3 regions of the Cellulomonas hominis genome follow, and region 2 is predicted to be linked to each of the others. Evidence: riboswitches for the same ligand, from Rfam matches in the RefSeq annotation. Region 2 holds a riboswitch; each other region holds the start of a gene.

Region 1 (9,663 bases), 750 kb from region 2:
GCGCGGCTGGCGCCTTGCGTGGAACCCCGAAGCGTCACCGAAATCCGGGCGTGGAACCCGAAGAGTCCACTTGGGACCTATAAATGCCGCGGTTCGGACCTGACAGGAATCCGTCCTGCGCCGACGGCCGATCAAGGAAGCAATTCGGCGGTTGCCCTGAGGGTTGTCTCAACGGGCCCCATCTGTCACAGGAGTAACAGCCGTCCACGCCCCTTGACTGAGCCGGTGAGGGCCTTAGTTCGCTGACGGCCTCCGCGAATCTCAGGGCGTAAAGCCGGGCTCGCGCTCCGCTTCCGCACGACGTCGCTCCAGCCGTTGCTCAACCGTCAGCTGATCGAGCTCCCGCCGGCGCACGAGCTCACCATCCTGATTGCGCACCCAGTGCCGCCCTGCGCCATCGCGGAACTCAACTTCGAGTACGACGTCCTCGGCGAGCGCGCCACAGTTCGGCACCCGTCTGATCGCCAGCGACCGAGGGTGGGCCTCCGGCGGGAGGATCGCGTGGAACCAAGCACCGCGGAGATCCGACTCATCTCCTCCGTCGGCCTCCCTGACCCACGAGGTATCGAAGTAGCGAACGACCACGTCGTAGATCGCCGAAGTCGAGTCGTTCATGACGTAGATGTGCCGCCGCTCGACAAGGTCGTCTTGCACTGCGCCGAACTCGCCCGGGTCGTCAGGAAGCGGTCGTCCGTTGCGCAGCTCTACCCACTGACGCTCCCATGCGCTGACCTGTGCTGCCTGAGCCTTCTCCTCGAACGCAAGTCGCTCACGACGTTCCTCGCTGGCGCGCCGCGCCTCGTCGCGTCCGGTTCGTATCGCCCAGAACAGCGCCGCTACGGTCGCCGCAGCGATCAAGAGTTGGATGACGAGGTTGCCCCAGTCATAACCCTGCGGGTTCACGACCGCTATCGGAATCGGGGAGGGGGCAGCGATCCATGACTGCTCGTCCCACAACGTCGTGATGGCCATGAGTCACAGAATATCCAGCCAGTTCTGTGGTGAGAGCGACCGCAGCAGCGCCACCAGCGCTCAGAGAGCTGGCGTGAGCCTTCGTGCGGAGGTCTGAGCCTTTCGCGGAACTGCGCCACCTCGATCCGACCTGCCAAGCTCGTGGCAGCGATCGGACGAGTCGCGGGCGATAGCATCTCTGGCCAAGAGGGCTGGGGGTTCGAGTCCCTCCAGGCGCACGTCGAGCGAAGGCCCGGCACCGAGACGGTGCCGGGCCTTCGTCGTACCCGAGCGCTCGCAGTCTCCCGACGCGGAGAGGCCGTTCGCACCCGGGCCGCCCGCCGTCAGAACAGGTTCCGGGGGTCCAGCGATCCGGCGAGGTCGCTGAGCTGCTGGGCGATGCCGGAGACACCCTCAGTGACGCCTGCGAGGCCGTCGAGCGGGGCGCCGAGGGCGTCTGTCGCGGCTCCTGTCGCCTGCTCGGCGATGCCGGCCGTGTCGAGTGAGGTCAGCGACTCGAGGTCGACGCCGATCGCCGTGGCCTGCGCCAGGAGCGGTGCGGCCACTCCTCCCAGGACGGCGGCGCCCGCCACCGAGGCGAGGAGACCTCCGGCGACGCCGGCGGTCCCCGCGACGGCGGCGGTGGTGGCGATGCCGCGCGCCGGGCCGCCGAGGATCCGGTGCACGAGGCCGGGCTCTCTCGCTTCTGACCGGGCGGCCGCCCGGGCCAGCTCGCCGGCCGCCGGGGACGCGGGCTGCTCGGACGGGGGCAGCGCGTCGCGCATGCGCAGGAGCACCTCGTCGCGTTGTGCGGGGGTGAGGCGGGCGAACGCCTCGGCGTGCACCTGCTCGATCTGGTCCGGAGTCGCGGTGCGCATCAGGTAGTCGTACCGGGCCACCGCGGCCGCGTCGTCGGGCGCCGGAGCCGGCCGGCTCGGCCCGGGGGCGGGTGTCTGTCCGGAACGGGCGCGCACGGCGGCTGCTGCCGCGGAGGTCAGGGTCGCGCGCAGGGACGCCTCGCCCCCGCCCGGTGCCTGGGGCGGGCGGCCCGTGCTCTGGCTCTGGCTCTGGCTCTCGAGCACGGTGCGTGCCAGGCCGATCAGCCGGTTCAGTCGTGCCATGGGGTGCTCCTTCGTGGGCTCGGGTCGTCAGGCCGCGTCGGCGGGAGCCGGCTCGGGCTCGGGCTGGTGCCGGCGGAAGGGTGCCGTCAGCGTCGGCACGATGTGGCGCCGCTGGATCACGAGGATCACCGCGGCGATCGCGAGGTAGACCCCGGACAGGATGAACCGGCCGTGCGTCGAGGTGAGCGGGAACTGCACGACGAACAGCGCGAGCAGCGCCCACGCGGACCAGCGGTGGAACCGCAGCCCCAGCAGGATCGCGATGCCCATGAGCGTCTGGGCGGCGGTCAGGAGCATCTCCTCGGTCTGGCGGGTGTCCAGCACGAGGGAGGCGGAGCCGCCGCCGGCCAGGTAGGCGATGGGCAGCGAGCCCACCAGCAGGGTCCACTGGTTGATCTTCGAGGAGATCAGGGTCGCGATCGCGGCGGTGCCCTTGCCGCGCCAGGCGAACAGCACGGCGATGATGAACTCGGGCGCCTCGGAGGCGAGCGGCGCGAGCCACTGCACGAGCAGGAACTCGTCGATGCCGAGGCTGGTCCCGGAGGCGACCAGGGCCTCGGCGAACGGCTCGGCGCACAGCAGGATGATGGTCGCCGCGAGCACGAACAGGGCGATGACCGTGGCGCGGCGCTTGCGTCGGGGCAGCGCGCCGATCGCGGCGGCGGTGCCGATCAGGTCGGGCTCCTCAGCCTCGCCCCGGGTGAGCTTGTACAGGTAGAACCCGAACCAGGCGATCATCACGACGCCGAACACCAGGTGGATGTGCCCGGTGGCCGGGATGATGAAAGCGACCACGCCGGCGATGAGCAGGAAGCCGAGCTCCATGCGGTTCTCGGGGTCGAGGGCGAGCGCGGTCGCGGGCTTCTTGCTCACCCGGCCGGCGACGTAGAGCGACACCAGGACGACCAGCGGCCAGCCGAGGCCGAGCAGCAGCCGGTTCGAGCCGGTCATGTTGGCGGCGGCGTACTGGACGTAGGCCGGGTCGCTGCCCGCGGTGTACGCGTAGTACAGGTCCACGGCGTACTCGGGCAGCACGGCGATCAGCGCGAGCACGGCGATCGCGAACCCGCCGGACACGTCGACCTGGGCGGCCTCGGCGGCCCACGCGAGCACGAACGACGCGGCCACGACCGCGGCGCCGAAGATCACCAGCTCCAGCACGGGAGCCGGGGACGCACCCGAGAACCGGGTGATCAGCGCCGGGACCATGATCACGCCGGCGATCGCCAGCGAACGGATCAGGACCCGGGGGGACGGGGGCGGCACCAGGGGTGCTGCTGGGGTGGTGAGCGTCTGCTCGTCAGGGGCGGGCACGGCGGCTCCTCGGGCACGGGCCGAGCCCGCTCGCGCCGGGGGGGGCGCGACGACCTCGACCAGCGGACATCGGCTGGTCGAAGGTCTCGTCCACCACGGCTGACGTGGCGAGGTGACCGGGCGCAGACGCCAGCATGTCGACCACCTCTACCGGCACGCATCAGCGCCGGTCGGGCTACTCCCCTTCGCAATGAGGACAGTAGAGGACCAATGTCACGAATGTGAACCCATCAATACGTGACGCCGATCTAGGAATCTATTTGTTTGGATCTTCTGCATCCGGATCTTCGAGGGCTCGAACACTGATGATCAGGAGCCCGCGCTCCCGGTCCATGAAGGTTTGCTGAAGGGACCGCCGCGCGGGCGCCGATCTGGCGACGCGACGCCTACCGTCATCAGATCCGGACGTTCAGTCCGGGAGCCGCGCGGATGCCGAGTCCTGCCGCCGTCCGGCCCGTCGACGTCGCGTGGCAGGAGCGGGGGACCCAGGTTCCACGGGCGCTCAGGCGCCCTCGGGGTGAAGCCGATCCACGAGACCGGCCGGACGGCTCCGTCCGAACCCGACAGCTCACCTCGCAGGCGACCAGGAGCTCCGCATGCCCACACACCTGCGTGCCCCCTCGCGTCATCGCAACCCCGGTCGCGCTCGTACGCCGCTCACCGACGCCGGCACGAACGCCCGGGCGACCGCTGTCGTCTGGGGTCGGCGCACCGGCGCGGTCGTTGCTACCTCGGGACTCGCCGTCTCTCTCTCCACCGTCCCCGCCTCGGCCGCACCCTCGCCGAGCCGGGCTGCCGAATCGATCGACGTGCGAGCCCTGGATGCGGCGCGGGCCCTGGCCACCGCCGCACCGTCGGCGGTCGCGCCGGCGGAGGCCACCTGGTCGTTCGACGTCCCGGCCGCGACCGCGATCCTCCCGCCCCCTCCGCCGCCCGTTATCGAGGAGCCGCCCGCCCGGTCGACCGACGGAGCCGCATCGCGCGGCAGCCAGCGCGACGAGGCTGCCGAGCCGGCCGAGACCGCGCCGATCGGCGCACCGCCTCCGGCGTCCGCGAACGGCAGCGCCGTCGTCGAGGTCGCGTCGGGCCTGGTCGGCGTCCCGTACGTGTACGGCGGCACGACCCCGTCCGGCTTCGACTGCTCGGGGTTCACGTCATACGTCTACGCCCAGGTCGGGATCGCGATCCCGCGGACCTCGACTGCGCAGCGGGACGCCGGCACGGTCGTGCCCCGGGATCAGGCGCAGCCGGGTGACCTGATCTGGTCGCCGGGTCACATCGCGATCTACGCCGGCGGGAACCTCCAGGTCGACGCCCCCGTTCCGGGCAAGTCCGTGCAGATCCGCGAGATCTGGCAGTCCGATCCGCTGTTCATCCGGATCGGCTGACCGGCGTGCCCCTCGGAGACCTCAGCACGCTGCTCGTGTGGGGAGCGGTGACGGCGTACACCATCGCCCTGGTGGCGTACTCCGCCGCGCTCGCCCGGGTCGCCGACGCCTCGGCCCGCTCGCAGCGCCGTCTCGCAGCGGTCGGGGCCGGAGCCGGGGGCGCTGACGCGCCTGCCTCGCAGGACCCGGCACCGTCTGTGCCGGGCGGGCGGGCGGCCGGCATCGCGCGGTCGACGGCGACCGTGGCGACCGCGCTGCTGCTGGCCGGTGTGGCGCTGCGCGGGGTGGCGGCGGGCAGGTGGCCGACCGCGAACATGTACGAGTTCACGATCTTCGGGATCCTCGTGGCCGCGCTGGTGTTCCTCGGGGTGCGGCGCACGCGCACGGTTCCCTTCGTCGGGGTGCTGGTCACCGGCATCGCCGTGCTGGCGTTGATCGTGGCGCAGAACTCGTTCTACCTGCGGGCGGACGCGGTGCAGCCGGCGTTGCAGAGCTACTGGCTGGTGATCCACGTGAGCATCGCGGTCGTGGCGACCGGGATCTTCACGGTCGCGTTCGCGACGTCGGTGCTGCAGGTCCTGCAGGACGCCCGCGAGTCGGGACGGTCGCGGCTGGACCGCCCGTGGCGCGCGGGCGACGAGCTGCGGCGTTCGCTGCGAAGGTGGCGGATCACCGGGCCGGCGTGGTCGTGGCTGCGCACGGTGCCGACCGCGGTCCGGCTCGAGGCGTTGTCGTTCCGGCTGAACGCGATCGCGTTCGTGCTGTGGACGCTCACGCTGATCGGTGGGGCGATCTGGGCCGAGCAGGCGTGGGGCCGGTACTGGGGCTGGGACCCCAAGGAGGTCGCGACCTTCGTCGCCTGGGTGGTGTACGCGGCGTACCTGCACGCGCGGACCACGCGGGGTTGGCAGGGGCGACGCGCAGCCTTCCTGGTGTACGTCGGGTATGCCGTCGTGATCGCGAACTTCACGGTGGTGAACCTGTTCATCAACGGCAAGCACTCCTACTCGGGCATCTGACGCGTGCGCCGCCCGCTGCTGCCACCGCGTCGCGGTCCACGCGAGGGTCGCGCCGTGCCGGACCGGCGTCGGCTCCCGCAGGACGACCGTTCTGCGATCGTCCTGATCGTCGTGGCGCTCGTCGCGGGCGGCGCCCTGACCCTCACCGGCGTCCTGACGAGCAGCCTCGCTTCGACGGCCGCTGGGGTCGTCGTGCTGTTCGTCTGCTCGACCGGGACGCGGATCTGGTACCTGCGCCGTCGACGGTGACGGTCGGGGCCGTGCTCCCGGTGCTAGTCGCGCGAGCGGGGCGGGCGGTCGCGCCGGTGCAGGACGGCCGAGGGCGCGGCCGCGATCGCGGCCATGCCGAGGCCGACGAGCGCCCACCGCAGGTCGAACGGCAGCCGATCGGCCGCCGCGGGCGCGGTCTCGGGCGTGGGCTCGGTGGTCGGCACAATTCTGCCGGGGTCGGCGCTCTCGGTCGCCGCGGGCGAAGGGGGCACCTCGACCGCCCGCGACCTGTCGGCGGGCAGGACGGACAGCACCAGGAGCAGACCCGTGGCAGCGAGCGAACCCGCCGCCCGCAGGTGGGTCCGGGCGTCTCGTCTCAGCGCGGCGGGCACAGGTCGCCTCCCGAGGTCGTGGTGCCGCCCCGGGGAGGGATCTCCCCGACGGCGGGTGCGCGGGCGCTGTCGGTCTCGGGCACCGGCGGCCTTCAGGAGCCCGTCACCGCGGCGCGGCGCTGGAAGATCAGCACCGCGTTGCCCTGGTACCGCGGGAGCACGAGCCGGCCCATGGAGAGGTCCCGGACGTAGGTGAACCCGGTCTGGCGCCGGTAGTCGAACCAGTTCCCGCTGCCGGTCTCGCGGGTGCTGCCGATGACGATGTAGGTCTGGACGCTCGGGGTACGGAACACCTCGCGCTCGAACGCGTTGCCGACGGGAGGCCAGGAGCACACCACGACCTGGGGGCGGCGGGCGCGCAGGGCTGCGACGGCGTCCTGGCGGACGACGTCGTCGGGGTAGTCGATGGATCGTGCCCAGCTGTGGTTGTCGGTCGCGACGACGTCGACACCTCGCTGGCGCAGGAACCGGCTGAGCGTCCCGTCGCCGGCGGCGATCTCGAGGGTCTCGCGCGAGCCGATCAGCTTCGCGAGCCTGCGCACGAGGGCCGCCGAGTAGAAGCAGTACACCCCGCGCGGGCGGACCAGGGGCATGACGTACCGGCGTTGGCGCGCGAGCGGCCACAGCAGCGTGTACGCGAGCGTCGAGACGGGCTTGCGCTCCAGCCCGCGCCGGAAGAACAGCCGCTGCAGGATCTGACCGTTGAGCCGGTCGAACGCGATCTCGGACCGGTCGACGCCGGCCTCGGCCGTGAACGCGGCACGTTGGACGGCGTGCAGGAGCATCTGCCGGCGGACCTCGTCGGCGACCAGGTCGTCCTTCCTGCGGCGGTGGTCGGGCGATCCGACCCTGGGGGCGCTCAGCTCCGCGACCAGGGCGTGCAGCGCGGTCTCACCGTCCTCCGCGGCGGCGGACAGGCGCGTCTGCACGTCCTCCCACTCGTGGGGGAACACCCGGCGCAGCTCGTCGAGCGTCGGTTCGGTGTCGAGCCAACGCAGGACGTCGGGACGGCGCCCGTCTCGGCTCACAGGACCTCCAGGCTCGCCGCGGTTGTGCCCTTGCAGCATCGCCGCCGCCTGCGCGGGATCGGTGCGAGAAGCACCCGTTCGCCGATGAAGGTCTGCTGAAGGTTCGGGCGCCCCTCGTCACACGACGGGCTGAAAGATCAGGATCAGGCCCTGGAGGCTCTGCGCCCACCGGCCCCACAGGCCGGTGACCAGGGCGATCCCGATCAGCACCAGCATGGTTCCTCCCACGACGGAGATGGCGCGGCGTCGACGGCGCACGATGTCGAGCAGGCGGCTGCTGCGCTGGAGCCCGAGAGCGAGGAGCACGAACGGCAGGCCCAGCCCGAGGGCGTAGGCGGCGGACAGCACGGCGCCCCGGGCGGGTGACCCGCCGTCGAGGGACAGGGCCATCACGGCGGCGAGCGTGGGGCCGATGCACGGGGTCCAGCCGAGCCCGAACGTCACGCCGAGCACGGGGGCGCCCCACAGCGTCGCCGGCGGACGGCGGTGCACCCGGACCTCGCGCTGGAGGAACGGCACGCCGCCGAGGAACGCGACGCCCATGACGATCACGACCACGCCGAGTGCCCGGGTGATCGGGTCCTGCCAGCGCAGCAGCGCCCCGCCGAGCGACCCCGCGAGGGCACCGAGCGCGACGAACACCAGGGCGAACCCGAGCACGAACAGCGCGACACCGAGAGTGAGCCGGCCGCGCCCGGGGGCCGGCGGGGCCGGTCTGCGCCCTGCGACCGCGCGGGCCGGCTGCACGGTCTGCGCGGTCAGCCCGCTGAGGAATCCGAGGTAGCCGGGGACGAGCGGCAGGACGCAGGGTGAGGCGAACGACACCGCGCCGGCGACCAGCGAGACGAGCAGGGCGAGCAGCAGGGGGCCGGAGAACGCGGTGGTCGCGAACGCGGACCCGACGTCGGCTGCGGCCGCGAGGGTAGCGGGGGCCGTCACGCGGGCGCCGGGGTGGGTGCCGGTGCGGCGAGTGCGCGGTCGGCGCCGGTGCGCGGTCCCGGGGTGGTGACGCGGGCGGCTCGGATCCCGTTGAGGATGACCACGACCTCGGCGACCTCGTGCACGAGGACGACGCCTGCCAGGCCCAGCGTGCCGGTCAGGGCCAAGGGGAACAGCGCGATGATGATGAGCAGCGCGAGGCCGATGTTGCCGGTCATGATGCGTCGCCCGCGTCGGGCGTGGGTGATGGCGCGGGGCAGCAGCCGCAGGTCGTTGCCGGTGAACGCGACGTCGGCGGACTCGACCGCGGCGGCGGTGCCGGTCGCGCCCATCGCGATGCCGACGTCCGCGGCGGCCAGCGCGGGTGCGTCGTTCACGCCGTCGCCGACCATCGCGGTGCCGGGACCCAGTTCGAGGACCGCGGTGGCCTTATCCTCGGGTCGCTGCTCGGCGCGCACGTCCTGGATGCCTGCGGCTGCGGCGAGGGCGTGCGCGGTGCGGCTGTTGTCGCCGGTGAGCATGGTGGTCCGCAGTCCGGCGGCGTGCAGCGCGGCGACGGCCTCGGCGGCCTCCGGGCGCAGCTCGTCGCGGATCCCGATCACGCCGACGGTGCGTGCGTCGGCGCGCACGACGACGGTGGTCATGCCGGCGGTCTCCATGGCGTCCAGGGCACCGGTGAGGGACCCCGCTTCGAGCCAGCGGGTGGAGCCGACCTGCACGCGCACACCACCGACGGTCCCGGTGATCCCGTGCCCGGGCTCCTCGACGACGTCCTCGCCCGTCCCTGCGCCGGGCGACGCGGTGAGCAGGGCGCGGGCCAGCGGGTGCGCGCTGCGTGCCTCGACGGCGGCCGCCCAGGCCAGCACCTGCTCGGGGGTGGTGCCCTCGACGGTCCGGGTGTCCACCACCTCGGGCCGGTTCACGGTCAGGGTGCCGGTCTTGTCCAGCGCGACCGTGCGCAGGGCACCCAGCTGCTCGAACGCCTCGCCGGACTTGATCGCGACGCCGAACCTGCTCGCCGATCCGATCGCGGAGATCACCGTGACGGGCACGGCGATCGCCAGCGCGCACGGGGAAGCGGCCACGAGCACGACCAGCGCGCGGTCGATCCAGACCGACGGGTCGCCCAGCAGCGAACCGAGCACAGCAACACCGGCGGCGACCACCAGGACCGCGGGGACCAGGGGCTTGGCGATGCGGTCAGCCAGCCGCGCCCGCTCGCCCTTGCGGGCGTGCGCCTCCTCGACGAGCCGCACGATGGTCGTGAGCGAGTTGTCCCGGCCGTCGGCGGTCGCCTCGAG
Region 2 (9,663 bases):
CTGCGCGCCCAGGGCGGGATCGTCGGCGCCGTCACGGTGCTCCAGGCCCGGGACGGGGCGGTCGGCCTGGTCGGGCAGCGCGGGACGGTCGAGCTGCCCGAGCTCGCGGGTGCGGCGATGCCCCTGAGCGACGCGGAGCTCGCGCTGTACGGCGACCGCCTGGGCCGGTGGGTGCAGGACGTCGCGCTGACCCCCGACTTCCCGCGGTCCGCGGAGCTCGCGGCGGCGTTCTGGCGGGAGTCCACCGGGCAGGTGGTCGACGGGGTGCTGGCGACCGACCCGGTGGTCGTCGCGGACCTGCTCGGCGCCACCGGGCGGACGGTGGAGGCCGACGGCGCGGAGCTGGGCGGCGACGACCTGCTGCGGGCCCTGCTGCGCGACGCCTACCTCACCTACGGCGACCCCCGGTTCGGGGACGCCTTCTACGCGCAGGTCGCCGGGGCGGCGTTCACGGTGCTCCGGGACGCCGCGCTGGATCCGGCGGCGGCCGAGGCCGCGGCGACCGTGGCGGCGGACGCGGTGGCGGCCCGCCGGGTCGCGGTGTGGTCCGCGCGGGCGGACGAGCAGGCGCGGGTCGGCGCCTCCGCCCTGGGCGGCGCGTTCCTCACGGGGGACGCGGCGACGCCGACCGGCACCGTCGGGCAGGCGGTCGGGGTGTTCCTCGACGACGCGACGGCGGGGAAGCTCGACTTCGACCTCGATGCGGCGGTCACCGTGACGATGTCCGGCTGCGGCACGGCGCACCCGGAGGCGCGCGTGGAGGTGGCGCTGGACTACCGGCCGCCCGCGGACGTGACCACGTACCCGGCGCAGGTGCTCGGCGACGGCGGCTCGGGCCTGGCGCCGGGCTGGCTGGCCACCAACGTCTCCTTCTACTCCGCGCGCGACGGCGCCGTGGGGGAGGTGCGGCGGGGTGACGCGGTGGTCGGCGGGCAGACCGGCACCGTCGCGCGCCGGGACGTCGCGGTCGTCACGTCCCGCCTCGAGCCGGGCGCGGGCGAGCGGTACACGGTGACCGTCCCGGCGCCCGCGGGCGCGCTGACCGTGTGGACGACGCCGACCCTGGACGGCCCGGGCGTCGTGACCGGGGCGTGCCCGCCGGTGCCCTGAGGCGCCCGGGCGTGTCGCGCGCGGCCGCGGCGGCGGCGCGTCACCCGTTCCGGTGGTCGGCGCGGCAGGTCACCGCCCCGTCGTCACCCGGATGCCGCGGTTCCGCGTGATCACGCGGAACTTCACCCGTGATTCCGGTCGGCACCGGACCCCATCGTGTGCCTACCATGGGCGAAATGTCCGATTTGTACGAATCGGGCGGGGTGCGGGAGTGCGCCCCCGGGACCGGCAACGGGGCCGGCAGCACGCGGAGGTGGGACATGGAACGGATGCGACGAGCGGCCCTCGGGCTGCTGGCGACGGTCGCCGTCACGGCCGGGGCCGTCCTGGCGCTGGCGGGCCCGGCAGCAGCCGCCGCCCCGGCGCCGGCGCTCGCCGCGCCCGCGGTGGTGGACCCGGTCCCCGATCCGGAGGTCCCCGCCCCCGACCCGGCCACCGCCTGCGCGAACCCGTCCGCCGGCGAGGGGTACGCCCCGCCGGGGCGCTGCGAGCTCGTGCTGGTCCGCGCGGCGGGCATCTGCCTCGGCGACGCCCCCGCGCTCGACTACGCCGTCGATCCGTTCGGCACCCCGAACACCACCGTGACGATCACCTTCGTCAACCCCGCAGGGGACGACGCGGTGCTGTCCGGGCTCCCGCTGAGCGGCCGGATCTACTGGCCGGGCACGGTGATCCAGGACGGGGTCGTCGTCGACTGGCCGGGCTGGACGCGGAACCCCGACGGGACCTGGGAGGAGTTCGACGCGTACTCCTTCACGCGGCCGAGCGTGCGGGTCGAGTTCGAGGTGAACCCGTCCGTCGCCACCGTCGTGTCCTACCCGCCGGCGACCTCGGCCTGCGCGAACCCGCCGCAGTCCGGCGTCCTGGGCGTGACGACGACGTCGCAGGTGCTGGCGGCGCCGGAGACGCAGTCCGCGGTGCTGGCCGTGACCGGGGCGAACTCGTGGCCGCTGGTGGCGGTCGCGGGTGCGGCCGTGCTGCTGGGCGCCGGGATGGTGGCGCTGTCGGTCCGGCGGGGGCACCGGGCCCGCTGAGCCGGGCCGCCGGGGGCCTCAGCCCAGCCGGTCCACCACGTGGTCCAGGCACGCGGTGAGCGCCAGCACGTCGTCCGGCTCCACGGAGGGGAACATCGCGACGCGCAGCTGGTTGCGCCCGAGCTTGCGGTAGGGCTCGACGTCGACGACGCCGTGCGCCCGCAGGATCCGGGCGACGGTCGGCGCCTCGATCCCGGGGGCCAGGTCGATGGTGCCGACGACGGGGGAGCGCTGCCCGGGGTCCGCGACGAACGGCGTCGCCCAGTCGCGGGCCTCGGCCCAGCCGTACAGGTGCCCGGAGGACGTCGCGGTCCGCTCGGCGCACCACGCCAGGCCGCCGTTCGCGAGCATCCAGTCGACCTGCTCGGCCAGCAGCACCAGGGTGGCGATCGCCGGGGTGTTGAGCGTCTGGTCGGCGCGCGAGTTCTGCACGGCCGTCGTCAGCGACAGGAACTCCGGCACCCACCGCCCGGAGGACTCGACGCGGGCGGCGCGCTCGACGGCAGCGGGGGACAGCAGCGCGAGCCACAGCCCGCCGTCCGAGGAGAACGACTTCTGCGGGGCGAAGTAGTAGGCGTCGGTCTGCGCGACGTCGACGGCCAGGCCGCCGGCGCCCGACGTCGCGTCGACGACCACGAGCGCGCCCTGGTCCGCGGACCCCGGCACCCGGCGCACGGGGGCGACGGCGCCGGTCGAGGTCTCGTTGTGCGGCCAGGCGTACACGTCCACGCCGTCGGCGGCGGACGGGGTGGCGGAGGTGCCGGCCGGCACCTCGGTCACGACCGGGTCGCCCAGGAACGGCGCGCGCGCAGCGGCGGCCGCGAACTTCGACCCGAACTCCCCGAACACCGCGTGCGCGGACCGGCGCTCCACCAGGCACAGGGTCGCGAGGTCCCAGAAGGCCGTGGACCCGCCGTTGCCGAGCGCGACCTCGTAGCCGTCCGGCAGGGCGAACAGCTCGGCGAGCCCCGCGCGGACCCGGCCGACGAGCGACCTCACGGGCGCCTGCCGGTGCGAGGTGCCGAGCAGCGTCCGGCCGACCTCGGCGAGCGCGCGCACCTGCGCCTCGCGGACCTTCGCGGGCCCCGACCCGAACCGGCCGTCCGACGGCAGCAGGTGCGCAGGGATGGTCACGGTGGCGGGCGTCACGGTCACGCGCCGCACGATACGCGCAGGCCCCACTCCGTCGGCGGGACCAACTAGCCTGTGGACGGACGTCCGCGCGCACGACAGAAGGGGCACCGGCGTGAGTGACCTGATCGACACGACCGAGATGTATCTCAAGACCATCTACGAGCTCACCGAGGAAGGCATCACGCCGCTGCGCGCCCGCATCGCCGAGCGGCTGGGGCACAGCGGCCCGACGGTGTCCCAGACGGTCGCCCGCATGGAGCGCGACGGGCTCGTGGTCGTGTCCGGCGACCGGCACCTGGAGCTCACCGAGGAGGGCCAGTCCAAGGCGATGCGCGTCATGCGCAAGCACCGGCTGGCCGAGCGCCTGCTGGTCGACGTGATCGGCCTCGACTGGGAGTACGTGCACGAGGAGGCGTGCCGCTGGGAGCACGTCATGAGCGAGCGTGTCGAGCGGCGCCTGGCCGGCCTGCTGGACCACCCGCACTTCGACCCCTACGGCAACCCGATCCCGGGGCTGGACGAGATCGGCGAGGAGCGGACCCCGGTCGGCTTCCTCGACGGCGTCCAGTCCTCGGTCGCGGTGGCGGCCGCGGTGGGTGGCCCGACCAAGGCCGTCGTGGCCCGGATCGGCGAGCCCATCCAGATCGACGTCGAGCTGCTCGCGCGCCTCGCCCAGGCCGGCGTCAAGCCGGGCAACGAGGTCGTCGTCGAGAAGAACGGCGGCGTGGTGACGGTGGGCGCCCCGGGCGCGGAGACCGTGCTCGACCTCCCGCAGGAGGTCGCCCGCCACGTGTTCCTCTCCGTGTCCTGACGCCTGTCCCGGCCCCACCCGACCCGACGGCCCCGCGGCTGTGGCGTACGCCACTCGCGGGGCCGTCGTGCACCGGTGACCTGGCGGTGCGTGTGAGCGTTCCCCTGACGGGGAAACTGTCCGTGACCGGAACGTGACAATCGGCTCCGGGGTCCGGTACGGTCGGTCTCGCTCCGACGGAACCCTCCTCTGTCAGAGCCCTTGGACGGTACGCCGAGCCCTGCCGCCGCCCGAGGTCCGAACGGACTCGCCGGTAGGGGCGGGGGAACCACATGCGGGCACCGGAGACGGTGTCCTTGGGGTGAAGCCGCGCGACGCGACCGGTCCGTCCGGGAGCGCCACGCGGCCGGGTATCTCCAACCCGAACCCGACAGCTCACCTCGTAGGCGCCAGGAGAGGCTGTACGTGACCGCAAGTGCTGTGCGCGCTCGACACCGTTCCGCGCGTCGCCCCGTCACCCCCCTGACCGATCTCGCCACCGCCGCCACGGGCACCATCGCCCTGGCCGGTCGCCGCACCGCTGTCGTCGCGGCGTCCTCGGGCCTCATGGTCTCCATGGTCGCCGTGCCGGCGACCGCCGCGACCAGCTCCGGCGACCAGGCCCTCACCGCGGTGGACACCACCGCGCTGACCGCCTCGGCGAAGACCGTCCTCGACGCGGCCCCGGTCGTGACCTCCCCGGCCGACGCCGCGTGGACCTTCGAGGCCCCCGCCGTCACCGCGGTCGTCCCCGAGCCGGAGCCCGAGCCCGAGCCCGTCGTGGAGCGCGCCGCGTCGCGCAGCTCCCAGCGTGCCGCCACGGCCGAGACCGCCGCCGCGCCGGCCGCCGCCGCGAGCGCCGTCCCGCAGTCGGTGGCCGGCAACGCCGTCCTCGAGGTCGCGGCCCGCTACGTCGGCGTCCCGTACCTGTCCGGCGGCACCACGCCCGACGGCTTCGACTGCTCCGGCTTCGTCTCCTACGTGTACGCGCAGCTCGGCATCTCGCTGCCGCGCACGTCGTCCGCGATCAAGGCGGCCGGCACCGTCGTCTCGGCGTCCGAGGCCCAGCCGGGCGACCTGATCTGGAGCCCGGGTCACATCTCGATCTACGCCGGCGGCGACCAGCAGATCGACTCGCCGCGCCCCGGCAAGACGATCCAGTTCCGCAGCATCTGGCAGTCCTCCCCGGTGTTCATCCGCATCGGCTGAGCAGGACCGCCCCGCACGTCCCCGGACCCCCACGGCCACCACGGCCGTGGGGGTCCGGGCGTTCCCGGCCGGACCGGTGGCGCGCGCCCCGGCCGGAATGACGGCGCAGGATCGCCGCGGGTGCGCGTACGCTGCAACTGCTGTGCCTCCCCCAGCGGGCCCGTCAGCCAGGCGGGCCCTCGACCTGGTCTAGGAGTAACGCCGTGCTGCTGCTGCCCGCGCCACCCAGGACGCTGCTCCTGAACGCCAGCCTCGAGCCCCTCTGCGTGGTCGCCCTACCCCGGGCCGTCACCCTCGTCATGTCCGGCAAGGCCACGGTCCTGGAGACGGACGGCCGCGTGCTGCACGCCGAGCGCATCGTGGTCCCGTTGCCGGTGGTCCTGAGCCTCACCCGGTACGTGCACGTGCCGGTCCGCAAGCCGCTGCCACCGACCCGCCGCACCGTGCTGCAGCGGGACGACCACCGGTGCGCGTACTGCGGCTCGCACGCCGACACGGTCGACCACGTGCACCCGCGCTCGCGCGGGGGCCGGCACGAGTGGGCCAACGTCGTCGCCGCGTGCCGCCGGTGCAACCACCGCAAGGCCGACCACCTGCTCCATGAGCTCGGCTGGGAGCTCGCGTACACGCCGTCGCCCCCGCGGGGTGCGACGGCGTTCCTGCACGGGGCGGCCGTCGACGAGCCGGCCTGGTCGGCGTACCTCGCGGCCTGACGCCGCCGGGGCGCGGCCGGGCACCGTCCCGCGCCCGCCCCGAGTCCAAGGCTTCGTCAAGAGTTCTCCACGCGCGTCCCCGTGTCGAGTGGTCGGCGGGCATGATCAGGGAGCACACTGGGGTGTGCGACCAAGGAGGTCAGAGCCATGAAGCGGGACGCGGAGATCCTCGTCGGAGTCGACGGGTCGGCGGCGAGCATGCACGCCCTCGACTGGGCGGCCGCGGAGGCCCGGACGCGGCGCCGGCCGCTGCACGTCGTGTGCTCGTACACGCTGCCGTCGTTCACGGCCGCCTCGCTGGACGGCGGGTACGCCGCCCTGGACGACACGGCGATCCAGCAGGGCGCCCGCGCGGTGCTCGCCGAGGCCCGGCAGCGCGCCGAGGGCCCGGACCTGGAGATCACGACGACGGTCGCGACGGGCGACGCCGCCGCCGTGCTGGTCGAGATGTCCCGGGACGCGTCGCTCGCGGTGGTCGGCACGCGCGGCAAGGGCGGCTTCGCGGACCGGCTGCTCGGCACGGTGTCCTCCACCCTGCCCGCGCACGCGCACTGCCCGACGGTGGTCGTCCCGCTGCGCGACCAGCGGCGCGGCGGCGTGGTGCCGAACGACGAGTCCGCCCCCGTGGTCCGGCCGGTGCGCCGGATGGTCGTCGGCGTCGACGGGTCGCCGCAGGCGGACCTGGCGCTGCGGTACGCGATCGAGGAGGCGCAGGCCTGGGGCGCGGAGCTCACGGCCGTCGCCGGGGTGCCCGTCGGCAGCGGCTCGGGGGTCATGGCGTGGCTGCCTGCGACGATCGACCAGACGCAGGTGCTCGCCGACGTCACCGAGGGCCTCAACGTCGTGGTCGACCGGGCGCTGGCCCAGTACCCCGGCGCGACCGTGCGCCGGCACGTCCTGGACGGGACCGGGGCCGAGCTGCTGACGGAGTTCTCGGCGGCCACGGACCTGCTCGTCGTCGGCTCGCGGGGCCGCGGGGGGTTCACGGGCCTGCTGCTGGGCTCGACGAGCCAGGCGGTGCTGCACCACTCGGCGTGCCCGGTCATGGTGGTGACCAACGGCTGCCTGGAGCGCGCGGAGGCCGCGGGCGCGGGGAACGGCACCGCCGCCGCGGGCTGATCCTCAGGCCGGGGGCGGGACATCCGGGCGGCGCACCAGGGCGGACAGGACGATCGTCGAGCGCGTGCGAGCCACGAACGGCTCGGCGGCGAGGCGCTCCACCACCTGCTCCAGGTGCCGCATGTCCCGCGCGCGCACCTGGACCACCACGTCGACGTCGCCGGTGACCGTGCTGGCGGCGACGACCTCGGGGTACCGCTCGACCGCGGACCGCATGGTCGCCGGGCTGGTCGAGCCGTGGCAGAACAGCTCGATGAACGCCTCGGTCGCCCAGCCCAGGGCCGCCGGGTCCAGCAGCACCGTGAACCCGCGGACCACCCCGCGCTCCCGCAACCGGTCGACGCGGCGCTTCACGGCGGGCGCCGACAGGGACACCACGGCGCCGAGGTCGGCGTAGGACGCGCGCGCGTCGACCGCGAGCTCGCGGAGGATCGCCTCGTCGATGGGGTCGAGGTCGCCGGAGAACGTGGGGGGCACGGGGTCATCCTCGCGCACGCCCGGGGGCGCCTGTGCGTGCGCCCTGCGCCCCCGCGCGCCGCCCCCCCGGCGCGGCGTGCGGCATGCGGCGTGCGCCGAGACTGCAGGATCCGCGGCCCGGTGGCCGGGTCGGGCAGACGGATCCTGCAGTCTCGGCGGGGATGTCGCGCGGGTGAACGGCGCGCAGGGCTTCAGGAGCGGGCGGCGCGCGCCGATGGGATCCGTGACAGGGGGACGGATCGAGAGGATCGAGGATGTCGGCACGGGACGCCGGTCCCGCGCGCGCCGGGACGACGGCCCTGGGCCGGCCCGCGGCGCCGCGCGCACCCGAGACCCACCCCGCGGCACCGCCCGGGACGATCCCCACCCAGCGCACCCGCCCCGCCCCGGTGGCACCCGCGCCCGCCGCTCCGGGTCGCCGGCGCCGGACCGGACGCACCGTCGCGGTCGTCCTGCTCTGCGCGACCCTGGTCGGTGCCGTCGCCGCGGGCGTCGTGGTGCAGCTCCGGGCCGACGCCCGCGCCGCCGCCTGGGCCCGCGTCGAGGAGCGCGCTGCCGTGCTCGACGCGGCGCAGCGGGTGGACGCGGAGTTCGCCGCCCGGACGCGGGCCGCCGCGGCCGCCGCCCGGTACGACGCGCTCGTCGCGGACGCCGTCGCGCGGGCGGGCACGGCGCTCACCGCCGCGCAGGCCGCCGCGGCCGCGTCGCCGCACGCCGGGGAGCCCGCCCTCGCCGCCCTGCGCACCGCGACCGACGCCCTGTCGGCCGCGGCGGGCACCGCGGGGACCGGTACCAGCCCGGCGACGCTCGCCGCCCGGACCGCCGAGGTCGCCGCCCCGCAGCAGGCGGCGGTCGAGGCCCAGGCCGCGTGGCAGGCCGCCGAGGCCGCCCGGATCGCCGCCGAGCGCGCCGCCGCCGAGGCCGCCCAGCGGTCGCGCGGCTCCGGCTCGGGCGGCACGGCCCGCGCCGCCCGCCCGGCGTCCGGGGGCGGGGCCGCCGCCGCACCGGCTGCCGCTGCCGCCGCGCCGGCCGCGACGTGGGCGGCCGGGGTGCAGTCGTACGGCGTCAGCGGACTGGGCAGCGCCCTGAACGCCGCCCGGGCCGACGCCGGCCTGGGCGCGCTGACCGTCGTCCGGTCCGCGTCGCTGGCCGACCACGCCGCCGCGATGGCCGCCGCAGGCAGCATCTGGCACTCCGGGAACGACCACATCGTCGGCTGGGTGCAGCCCGCGAGCGACGCCGAGATGATCGCGGCCTACCTGAACTCCCCGCCGCACCGGGCGTGGATCCTCAAGGAGGGGAAGTCGACCGTCTCGATCGGCGCGGTCACGCTGAACGGGCGGCTCTACACGGCGATGCGGTTCTCCTGAGGGGCGTCCGCACCGCGCTCAGCGCAGCGCCTGCGTCAGCCGGTCGAGCGCCAGGTCCAGGTCGTCCGGCTCGATGACGAGGGGCGGGGCGAGCCGGATGGTCGAGCCGTGCGTGTCCTTCGCGAGCACGCCGAGCCGCAGCAGCCGCTCGCACAGCTCCCGGCCGGTCATCCGCCCGGGCTCGACGTCCAGGCCCGCCCACAGCCCGACGCCGCGCGCGCCGACCAGCAGGCCGGTGTCGACCAGGGTGGCGAGCCGCTCGTGCAGGTGCGCGCCGAGGGTCCGGGCGCGCTCCTGGTAGGTCCCGGGCCGCAGCAGGTCGACCACGGCGATGCCCACCGCGCACGCGAGCGGGTTGCCGCCGAACGTGGAGCCGTGCGTGCCGGCCGTCAGCACCCCGAGCACGTCCGGGCGCCCGACGACCGCGGACACCGGCAGCACGCCGCCGCCCAGGGCCTTGCCGAGGGTGACGAGGTCCGCGCGGACGTCCCACAGCTCCAGGGCGAACGTGGTGCCCGTGCGGCCGAGGCCGGACTGGATCTCGTCGGCGATCAGCAGCACGTCCGCGGCGGTGCAGAGCTCCCGGACGGCCGGCCAGTAGCCCGCCGGCGGGACGACGACGCCCTGCTCGCCCTGGATCGGCTCCAGCAGGACCGCGACCGTCGTGTCGTCGACCGCGTCCCGCAGCGCGTCCGCGTCCCCGAACG
Region 3 (9,663 bases), 1.2 Mb from region 2:
TAGCCGCCCTTCACGGCGACCGTCAGCACCTGCACGCCGCCTTCGGCTACAGCCCGGCTCGACGAGCGTGGACCGAAGAAGTACCAGCCCAACACTCCGGTCAGCACAACCGCGATCGCGATGACGACCACATCCATGACCGTCCGACCTCCTCTCGACCTCCGCCTCCTGCCGGCGGCAAGTGGCCCCCCACGAGCGAGGCGTGCCGTCGGCGCGCAACCTCCGGAGCCATACCCCGTGGGGGTATTTCACGATAGGCGGCCGCGTGCTGCGGTCCTGCTGCGCGGCGATGGAGATTCGATGAATCCGCGGTACCGACTACTCGTGCATGAGACTCGGGGACGGTCCGCCGGGGGAACACCGGCAGGTCGATGCGACTGCCGCGCCGCCGGGCCGCGCACCGTAATCGGTCTGTGTCTGCTCGGAGCCCACCACTGCCTACAAGGGCGGCGCTTCCTACAAGGGCGGCGCTTCGCTCGGCGCCGCCGCGCACCCTGCGACGGAGCCAGAGGACTCTTCACATGGACTTCATCGGAGCTGAAGAGCGACTCGATGCGGTGACCTTACGGTCAGGACCGTTGACCGGGCCGGTTGCTCGGTGACGGGGCCAGTCGTTGAGACGAGCCCAGCGTCCGGCGGGTGTTCACGGACCACGACTCGCTTGTTCCAGTGTCCCGACCGCCGCCCGCCGCCCGCCGTCCCGCCTCGAGCGGTCGCGGGCCCGGACCCGGCGCACCGACCGACCGACCACCCGCCCACGACAGGACGGAGCGGACGTGCTGCAGCTCCTCGCGGTGCACCTCCTGGCTGCCCTGGTCGCGCCTGCGCTCGTCGCGTGGATCGGCCGGAAGGCGTTCTGGGTGCTCGCGCTGGCGCCGGCGTCCGCGACGGTGTGGGCCCTCTCGCTCACCGGCCGCGTGATGGACGGCGACGGGCCGACGCAGACCGTCGAGTGGATCCCCGGGCTCGGGCTCGACCTCTCCTTCCGGCTCGACACGCTGTCCTGGCTGATGACCCTGCTCGTCGGCGGCGTCGGCGCGGTCGTGCTGGTCTACTGCTCGGCGTACTTCAAGGCGCACGCGAGCGGGCTCGGCCGGTTCAGCGGCGTGCTGGTCGCGTTCGCCGGGGCGATGCTCGGCCTGGTCACCGCCGACGACACCCTGCTGCTGTTCGTGTTCTGGGAGCTGACCACGGTCTTCTCCTACCTGCTCATCGGGCACTACCACGAGCGCAAGGCCAGCCGCCGGGCGGCGATGCAGGCGATCGTCGTCACGACGGCCGGCGGCCTGACGATGCTGGTCGGGGTGATCCTGCTCGGCGAGGCCGCGGGCACGTACCGGCTGTCGGAGACGCTCGCGGACCCGCCGCACGGCGGCATGGTCACCGCGGCCGTGGTCTGCCTGCTGGTCGGCGCGGCCTCCAAGTCCGCGCTGATCCCGCTGCACTTCTGGCTCCCCGCGGCGATGGCCGCGCCGACCCCGGTCAGCGCGTACCTGCACGCCGCCGCGATGGTGAAGGCCGGCGTCTACCTGGTCGCGCGGTTCGCCCCGGCGTACTCGGAGCTCCCCGCCTGGCGGACGATCGTCGTCGTGCTCGGCTGCGGCACGCTGCTGCTCGGCGGCTACCGGGCGCTGCGGCAGCACGACCTCAAGCTCGTCCTCGCGTTCGGCACGGTGAGCCAGCTCGGGCTGATCATCCTGCTCGTCGGGTACGGCACGAAGGCGACCGCGCTCGCGGGCCTCGCGCTGATCGGCGCGCACGCGATGTTCAAGGCCGCCCTGTTCCTCGTGGTCGGCGTGGTGGACGCCGCGACCGGCACCCGCGACCTGCGCCGGCTGTCCGGCGTCGGCCGCGCGCTGCCCCTGACCGCCGCCGCGGGCGGGCTCGCGACGCTGTCGATGATCGGCGCGCCGCCGTTCGCCGGGTACGTCGCCAAGGAGGCCGCGCTGGAGGCGCTGGGCCACGACGGCGACCCGCTCGGCGTCGTCGTCCTGGTCGCGGTCGCGGTCGGCTCGGCGCTCACCGTGGCGTACGGCCTGCGGCTGTGGTGGGGCGCGTTCGCCAGCAAGCCGGTGCTGTCGCCCGCGGCCGTGCGCGCCCTCGCTGCCGCCCGCGACGCCAAGGACCCGTCGCGGGACGTCAAGGAGCCGGTCGACCACTCCGCGCACCCCGACGACGAGCGCGCCGTGCCGGCCCCGGTCGGGCGCCCGTCGCTCGTGCTCGTCTGGCCCGCGATGCTGCTCGCCGTGCTCGGCCTGGCCGTGGCGCTGCTGCCGGGTCTCGGCGAGGAGCTGCTCGCCCCGCAGGCTGACGCGTACCCGGCCGGCGAGCCCGGCCACCTCCTGCTCTGGGGCGGCTTCACCCCGACGCTGGCGATCACCGCCGTCGTGCTGCTCACCGGCGTGCTGCTGTTCGTCGCCCGCGGCCCCGTCGAGCTCGCGCAGGCCGCGGTGCCGCACGTGCCCGAGGCGGACCGGCTGTACCGCCGCTTCATGCGCCGGCTCGACGACGTGGCCGCCGACGTCACCGCGTTCACCCAGCGCGGATCTCTGCCGGTGTACCTCGGCGGGATCCTGGTGGTGTTCGTCGTCACCGTCGGCGTCCCGCTGGTCGCCTGGAACGGGATGCCGGCCGAGACCCGCGTCTGGGACCGCCCGGCGCAGGCCGTGGTCGGGGCGTTCGTCGTGGTCGCCGCCGTCCTGGTCGCCCGCGCCCGCCGCCGGCTGAAGGCGGTCATCCTGCTCGGCGTCTCCGGCTACGGCGTCGCGGCCCTGTTCCTGCTGCACGGCGCCCCGGACCTCGCGCTGACGCAGGTGCTGGTCGAGACCGTCACCCTCGTGGTGTTCGTGCTGGTGATGCGGCGCCTGCCCCCGTACTTCTCCGACCGGCCGCTGGTCGGGTCCCGGTGGGTGCGCCTCGGCATCGGCCTGGCGTTCGGCCTCACCGTCGGCGGGCTGGCGCTCGTGGTGCCCGGCGCGCGGGTGCACGCGCCGGTCTCCGTGGACTTCGCGGAGGAGGCGTACTCCTACGGCGGCGGCAAGAACATCGTCAACGTGACGCTGGTGGACATCCGCGCCTGGGACACGATGGGCGAGATCTCCGTGCTGCTGGTGGCCGCGACCGGGGTCGCCTCGCTCGTGTTCCTCCGCAGGCGGTCCGGGGCGATCTTCCGCGCCGGCGACGCCCCCGAGTCCCGGCAGGTGTGGGGCGGCGGCGAGGACCCGATGGCCGCGGTGCGCCGGCCGGTCGCCGAGCGGCCGTCCTACCGGTCCCGCGAGTGGCTGCGCGCCGGACGGACCCTGGCGCCGCGCCGCCGGTCCGTGGTGTTCGAGGTCGTGGTCCGGCTGCTGTTCCACACGATGATCGTGTACTCGCTGTTCTTGCTGTTCTCCGGGCACAACGCCCCCGGCGGTGGGTTCGCGGCGGGCCTGGTCACCGGCATCGCGCTGATCGTGCGGTACCTGGCCGGCGGCCGGTACGAGCTCGGCGAGGCGGCCCCCGTGCAGCCCGGTCTGCTGCTGGGCAGCGGCCTGTTCCTGTCGGCGGGCGTGGGCCTCGGCGCGCTGATCTTCGGCGGCTCCGTGCTGCAGTCCTGGATCATCGACATCGCGATCCCCTTCATTGGCCCGACGAAGGTCGTGACGTCGTTGTTCTTCGACGTCGGCGTATACCTCGTGGTCGTCGGCCTAGTGCTCGACATCCTGCGCAGCCTCGGCGCCGAGATCGACCAACGCGCCGAGCGGTCCAGTATCCGCGATCACGTGGAAGGACCTACCGGGTAGCGCAGAGCCTCCGCTCCACCGGCGGCGTGAGGGTGGCGCGAGCAGCGCAGGAGTGTGTCGAATCGCGGCCAGCGGAGCGCGTGTACTCACCTGCACCCCTTTCGGGGTCGCCTCACACCGGCTCCTGGTACGCGGCAACCGCATCGAGACACCCGTCGACACCGACGGGGGACCATCCGTTCCGGGCACTGGGCTGTCCGCCGGCTCCCGTGCTGGGCGCTCGGCCTGATCGCAGTGCCCTCCGCCTTCGCAGTCGGTACACGCGCCCGAGGGCCCGCTGCACAGCACGGATAGGTGACAACGGCTCGCAGGCGGCGAGTGCGCCTGAGTGGCCATGATCGTCCAGTGCTTTGTTCGGGGGTCAGGCGTCCGAGGCGGAACTGAGGCCGGCGGTGGTGGCACGTTCCGTTCGATCGAGGTGATGATCGCCAGGCGCCGCCTCGCGATCAGGCACGCCCCCGCAGCCGCGGCGAACAGGGGGCCTTACTTACCCCACGCGGATGAACACCGGAGACGACTGCCAGATCTCCCGGATCTGCACCGCCTTGCCCGGCACCGGGGCATCGACCTGCAGGTTGCCCCCGGCGAAGATCGAGATGTGTCCCGGCGACCAGATGAGGTCCCCTGGCTGGGCCTGGTCCCGCGGCACCTCAACCCCTGCGTAGCGCTGAGCCGCCGACGTGCGCGGCAGCTTCATCCCGACCTGCGCGTACACGTAGGACGTGAATCCCGAGCAGTCGAAGCCGCTCGGTGTGGTTCCGCCCCACACGTAGGGCACGCCCACGAGGCTCGATGCCGCCTCGACGATCGCGCTGCCATTCGCGCTGGACGGCGCGGGCGCCCCGATCTGGGGCGATGGGACAGACGCCTCGTCCCGAGCCGTGCTGCGCGTCGCAGCCGGGGCTCGCTCAGGTTCCGGCTCCGGCTCGGGGGTCGGCGGTGGCGTCACCGCCGTGGCAACCGGATTGTCGAACGTCCAGGTGGCCTCGGCCGGCGTTGCGACGACCGGCGTGGACTCGATCGCCGCTCTGGCCGCCGACGTAAGTCGTGCAGTGTCCAGCGGCGCGATCCGGCTCTCGTGGTGGGAGGGCATCGTCGCGGACGCCGGGGTTGCCACCAGCGAGACGACCATGCCTGACGTCGCGACGGCGACTCCGGTGCGCCGCCCAGCGGAGGACAGACCGGAGGCGGCCGCGGCCTGTGCGTCGGTCCAGGGGGTTCGGGTGCGCCCGACCGCGCGGTGGCGCGCTCGGGTGAAGGGGCGTGCGGGCATCGACGACTCCTGCTGCCTGCGAGGTGAGCTGTCGGGTTCGGGCCGGAGCAGCCCGGCCGGTCCGTCGGGACCGGCTTCACCCCAAGGGCACGACGTGCCCGTCCATCCTGGTTCCCCCGCTCCTGCCCGTGCGGTCTGCGAGTCGTCGAGCAGCGGCAGGACTCGGCGTTCTGCTCGACCCACCCAGTCGGCGCCTGGGTGGCGACGATGCTAGGCACGAGCAGCGGGTGTGTCACCGCCCGCGCGACTCGCGCCGAAGCAGGGGGCACGCTTTGCGACACCCGCACGGGCACACGTCGCTCCGATAAACGCACTGGTCACGGGCGCTCAGGACGACCGGGCGCGACCGTGCGCTCCGACCGCGACCTGCGACGATCTTCAGCGAAACTTCATCGAAGCCAGTGCAGCAGCTTGATCCGCCGAGGGGAACGTGGAGGCAGATCACGGTTCCAGGGCGCCCCTGGGGTCGACGGCATGAGGAGTCACCACGAGTATGATCCACCGCCGTCCCGTCGCCGTCGCCGCAACGGCCGCCGTCGTCCTGACCGTGGGTGCTGCCGCGTTCGCGGTCGCGCGTGCGCTGGATCCCGCCGCGCACGTCGCGGTCCAGAAGAGCATCACGCTTCCCGAGGTGGACCGGTACGACATCACCCAGGCGACCATGCAGGGGATCGCCGACCTCGACATCACAACAGCGGAGATGGAGGTGGGCGGTCGGACCATCGAGCGGTATCTCTACGCCGACTCCGCAAGCGAGGACGTGCACGGCGCTGGCGTGCCGATCGTCGTCGACGTGGGCCAGCGGCTGCAGATCGACGTCAGGAACTCCACCGACACCGCGACCAACATCCACTGGCACGGGATGAGCGTGCCGAACGACCAGGACGGTCCAGGCATCCTCATCGAACCTGGACAGGAGCATCGGTACGAGTTCACCGCAGCCCGCGCAGGAACGTACTGGTACCACTCGCACGAACGCCCCGTGCGCGACCAGGTCGATCGCGGCATGTATGCACCGTTCATCGTCCGCGAACCCGCGGACGCGCGCTACGACCTCGACCAGGTCCTCGTGCTGGACGACTGGGTCGTGGATCGGACTACCGGTCACATGGAGGTCGTCGGCGACGTCGACACCGTCAATGGTCGCACCGGCGACGACATCGAGCCGATCAGCATCACCGCCGGGCAGATCGCGAAGCTCCGGCTGGTGAACGCCTCGACCGCCAAGACCCAGAACCTGACGTTCCCGCTCGACGTGCGCGTCACCCACACCGACGGCGCACCCCTCGTCGAGCCCTACAGCACCCGCCGGCTCAGCATCGCCCCGGGCGAGCGCTACGACGTCGAGCTCGCCCCGGTCGGCGACCTGAGCTCGGGCTTGTCGATCACCAACGAGCGCGACAACGGAATGACCATCCCCGTCCACTACACCGCCTCGGATGCCCCCGCGGCTGTCTCGCCCTTCATCCCTCCCGCACCCAGCGCCCTCGCCCCCGACCTGGTGAGCCGCGAACCGGACATCGAGATGGTGCTCGCCGACGCGATGGCGATGTCCGGCGGCATGGGAATGGCCTGGACCATCAACGGCGACGTCTTCCCCGATGCCGAGACGTTCGACGTGCAGGTCGGTCGCACCTACGTCGTCCGCTTCCGCAACGCCGGGCGGCACCGGATGGACCACCCGATGCACGTGCACGGTGCGCACTTCCGGGTGCTGTCCACCGATGGACGGCCCCTCGAGCGGGAAGTGTGGAAGGACACCGTGACGGTGCCACCGGACAGCTACGTGGACGTCGCCGTGACCTTCGACCAGCCCGGGACCTGGATGGTCCACTGCCACATCCTGGATCACGAGGACGCCGGGATGATGACCAGCATCACGGCGACGTGAGACAGAGTGACCGGCGGCCGCAGTGGCGCCGCGTTGACACCCCGCCGGCATCGCGCTCGTGGATCACTGTCAGCCTCGACGAGCGAGACAGGTGGCCGGCGCTGGCCCCCGTCGCGGCGCTCGGCCTGGTGGCCGCAGGACTGATGGCCCGACTGGGTCTGCCGCCGGTCGACCTGCACGGGCCGTTGCACCGCTGGTGGTCGGTCATGGATCCCTTGTGCGGCGGGACGCGATCCGTGCGGCTCGCCGCGATGGGTGACTTCGCAGAGGCATGGCGATACAACCCTCTCGGCCCGATCCTGGTGACCGGAGCTGTGCTGGTTGTGCTGCGGTGGTGCGCCGGCAGCGCGACCAGCAGATGGCTCGGGCTCGACCTCACCGACCGCCGACCCGTGCGCGTTGCTGCCCGGCTCCTCGTGACACTGCTGGCCGCTCTGCTCGCGGTCCGCCAGCAGCTCAACGTCGAGCTCCTGCGGTAGCCTCCGCGCCGACTCCGCCTGGCCCAAGCCGCGACGCCCTCTGCCGGCGCGCGGTTCTCGGCTGGACGAGTACAAGAGTCTCGTCGATGGGTGGCTGCATGCAGATCTGCGCGCTCCGCGCAAGCAGCGTCACACGGCGAAGCGGATCTTCGACCGGCTGCGCATGGAGCACCACGCGGACGTGTCGTACTTCATCGTCAAGAAGTACGTCGCGGCGCGGCGTGAGGAGATCCGCGGTCGAGGAGGGTCTGGGTCCGTCGCGCGTGTTGGTGCCGCAGACGCACGTGCCCGGCGCGGAGGCCGAGGTCGACTTCGGTGACGTCACGGTCGAGCTGGCCGGCAAGCTGGTGGTCTGCTCGTTGTTCTCGTTGCGGATGTCCTTCTCCGGCAGGGCCGTGCACCAGGTCTTCACCTCCGGCGGCCAGGAGGCGTTCCTGGAAGGGCACGTCCATGCCTTCAGCGTGCTCGCCGGGCTACCGACCGGCAAGATCCGCTACGAGAACCTCAAGCCAGCTGTCGCGCGTGTGCTTGGCTTTTGCTCGCGTTCGGGCAGGGACCGAGCGGTGGACGCTGGTCCGCTCCCACTATGGTCTGGACGCGTTCTACTGCCAGCCCGGGATCGAGGGCGCGCACGAGAAGGTCGGGCTCGAGGGGCAGGTGGGCTGGTACCGCCGCAACCACTTCGTCCCCGTCCCGAAGGTCGCCTCGCTGGCGGAGCCCAACGCGATGGTTGATGCCTGGGACGTGTCCGACGATGCCCGCAGGATCGGTGGGCGTGCCCGGAGCGTCGGTGAGCTGTTCGCGATCAAGGCCCCGCTTCTGGCACCGCTGCCGGACCAGGAGTTCGAAACCGGCCGGTGGTCTCACCAGCGCGGTGACCGGCATGCCCAGGTCAACGTGCGCACGAACCGGTACTCGGGGCCGGTGCGGTTCGCCGGGCGGAAGATCTCGATCCTGCCGCGCGCCTCGGACCTGACGATCTACGACGGCCGCACCCAGATCGCCCGGCACGAACGCCTCCCTGACAAGCTGGAGTCCCGACTCGACCTGGACCACGACCTTGAAGCGCTGATCCGCAAGCCTGGCGCCCTACCGGCGCGACCGCGTTGGACACGCGCCAGCGGCAGGTTCACACCCGTGCATGACGCCTCGTGGGACGCCGCCCGCAAGGCTCACGGAGACGCCGACGGCACCCGTGCCCTGATCGACGTCCTGCTCCTGCACCGGCACATCGCTCATCAGCACGTCGTGGCCGGACTGGCCGCCGCCCTGGAGGTCGGTGCGCTGACCAACGCGGACGCGGTCGCGCTCGGGGCGCGTAAGGCGGAAGACGGCCGCCGCGCAGCGACGCCCAGCGCGATGCCGGACCGGGCGGAGCTGGCCCGGCAGGTCGCCCACTTCCTGACGGAGCGGCGGCTGCGTACCCGCCTGCCCACGACACGCGCTCGCTGCCAGACATCAGCGAGTACGACGACCTGCTACCCAGCCGGCGCCGGCACGCCCGGCCGGCGAGCGGCTGAACGGATCCCGGAGGGGCTCAGGTGGAGATGACGACGCAGACCTCGGCGACGGGCAGTGACCGGGTGCCGCGACGGCGAGGCTTGACCGAGGAGGCCACCGACGCCGCCATCGACCAGGCTTGCCGCATGATGCGCCTGCCCACGACCCGGGGCGTGTTCGAGGCGAACGCGGATGCTGCCGCCCGCGAGCAGATGACCTACCGCGGGTTCCTCGCCGAACTCCTCCTGGCGGAGTGCGACGACCGCGCCCGCCGACGATCCGAGCGCCGCATCAAGGCCGCCGCGTTCCCGCGCATCAAGACGCTGCGCGAGTTCGACTTCGACGCGAACCCGAATGTCGACCCCAGGACCAGCAACGCGCTCGCCAAGTGCGACTGGGTTCGCCGCGGCCACCCGCTGTGCCTGATCGGCGATTCCGGAACGGGCAAGTCCCACCTGCTCATCGCGCTCGGCACCGAGGTCGCGATGGCCGGGTTCCGGGTCAAATACACCCTGGCGACGAAACTCGCCAACGCGCTCGCCGAGGCCGCCGACGAGATGGTCCTGACCAAGACCTTCAGCGGCCCAGGTCGAGCTGGGCGGCCACGGTCCCGGCCGCCGCGGCGGCGAACACCGTCACGGCGATGGCCCGCGCCGCTGCTGGTGTTGCGGTGATGGTCCACGCGCCGGCCCCGGCCAGGAGCGCGCCGACGCCCACGCCGGTGAGCTCGCCGACCAT

What was found. Region 2 has a riboswitch for cyclic di-AMP ahead of HNR08_RS04515 (C40 family peptidase). Riboswitches for the same ligand answer to the same signal wherever they lie in the genome.
Region 1: it holds a riboswitch for cyclic di-AMP, as region 2 does, so the genes downstream of both, HNR08_RS08165 (C40 family peptidase) here and HNR08_RS04515 (C40 family peptidase) in region 2, are expected to answer to the same signal.
Region 3: it holds a riboswitch for cyclic di-AMP, as region 2 does, so the genes downstream of both, HNR08_RS10065 (C40 family peptidase) here and HNR08_RS04515 (C40 family peptidase) in region 2, are expected to answer to the same signal.

Annotation. Positions count from the first base shown of each region.
Region 1 covers NZ_JACHDN010000001.1:1,722,342-1,732,004, reverse strand. The annotation lists gene HNR08_RS08180 (hypothetical protein) at 262-972, opposite strand; gene HNR08_RS08175 (cation-transporting ATPase) at 1,296-2,072, opposite strand; gene HNR08_RS08170 (sodium:proton exchanger) at 2,100-3,386, opposite strand; cyclic di-AMP (ydaO/yuaA leader) riboswitch at 3,842-3,976, shown strand; gene HNR08_RS08165 (C40 family peptidase) at 4,196-4,774, shown strand; gene ccsB (c-type cytochrome biogenesis protein CcsB) at 4,780-5,793, shown strand; gene HNR08_RS08155 (hypothetical protein) at 5,848-6,042, shown strand; gene HNR08_RS08150 (hypothetical protein) at 6,066-6,395, opposite strand; gene HNR08_RS08145 (class I SAM-dependent methyltransferase) at 6,488-7,423, opposite strand; gene HNR08_RS08140 (cytochrome c biogenesis CcdA family protein) at 7,541-8,362, opposite strand; gene HNR08_RS08135 (heavy metal translocating P-type ATPase) at 8,359-9,663, opposite strand, start outside.
Region 2 covers NZ_JACHDN010000001.1:975,232-984,894, reverse strand. The annotation lists gene HNR08_RS22220 (DUF4012 domain-containing protein) at 1-1,110, shown strand, start outside; gene HNR08_RS04530 (peptidase) at 1,380-2,144, shown strand; gene serC (phosphoserine transaminase) at 2,163-3,293, opposite strand; gene HNR08_RS04520 (iron-dependent transcriptional repressor DtxR) at 3,391-4,089, shown strand; cyclic di-AMP (ydaO/yuaA leader) riboswitch at 4,328-4,492, shown strand; gene HNR08_RS04515 (C40 family peptidase) at 4,495-5,277, shown strand; gene HNR08_RS04510 (HNH endonuclease) at 5,481-5,990, shown strand; gene HNR08_RS04505 (universal stress protein) at 6,138-7,109, shown strand; gene HNR08_RS04500 (Lrp/AsnC family transcriptional regulator) at 7,113-7,586, opposite strand; gene HNR08_RS04495 (hypothetical protein) at 7,841-8,956, shown strand; gene rocD (ornithine--oxo-acid transaminase) at 8,975-9,663, opposite strand, start outside.
Region 3 covers NZ_JACHDN010000001.1:2,144,152-2,153,814, forward strand. The annotation lists gene HNR08_RS10055 (heavy metal translocating P-type ATPase) at 1-137, opposite strand, end outside; gene HNR08_RS10060 (Na+/H+ antiporter subunit A) at 777-3,782, shown strand; gene HNR08_RS10065 (C40 family peptidase) at 4,270-5,055, opposite strand; cyclic di-AMP (ydaO/yuaA leader) riboswitch at 5,054-5,233, opposite strand; gene HNR08_RS10070 (multicopper oxidase family protein) at 5,603-6,946, shown strand; gene HNR08_RS22680 (DUF2752 domain-containing protein) at 6,943-7,425, shown strand; gene HNR08_RS21285 (hypothetical protein) at 7,623-7,877, opposite strand; gene HNR08_RS10080 (Mu transposase domain-containing protein) at 7,954-8,976, shown strand; partial or broken gene HNR08_RS10085 (ATP-binding protein) at 8,973-9,518, shown strand.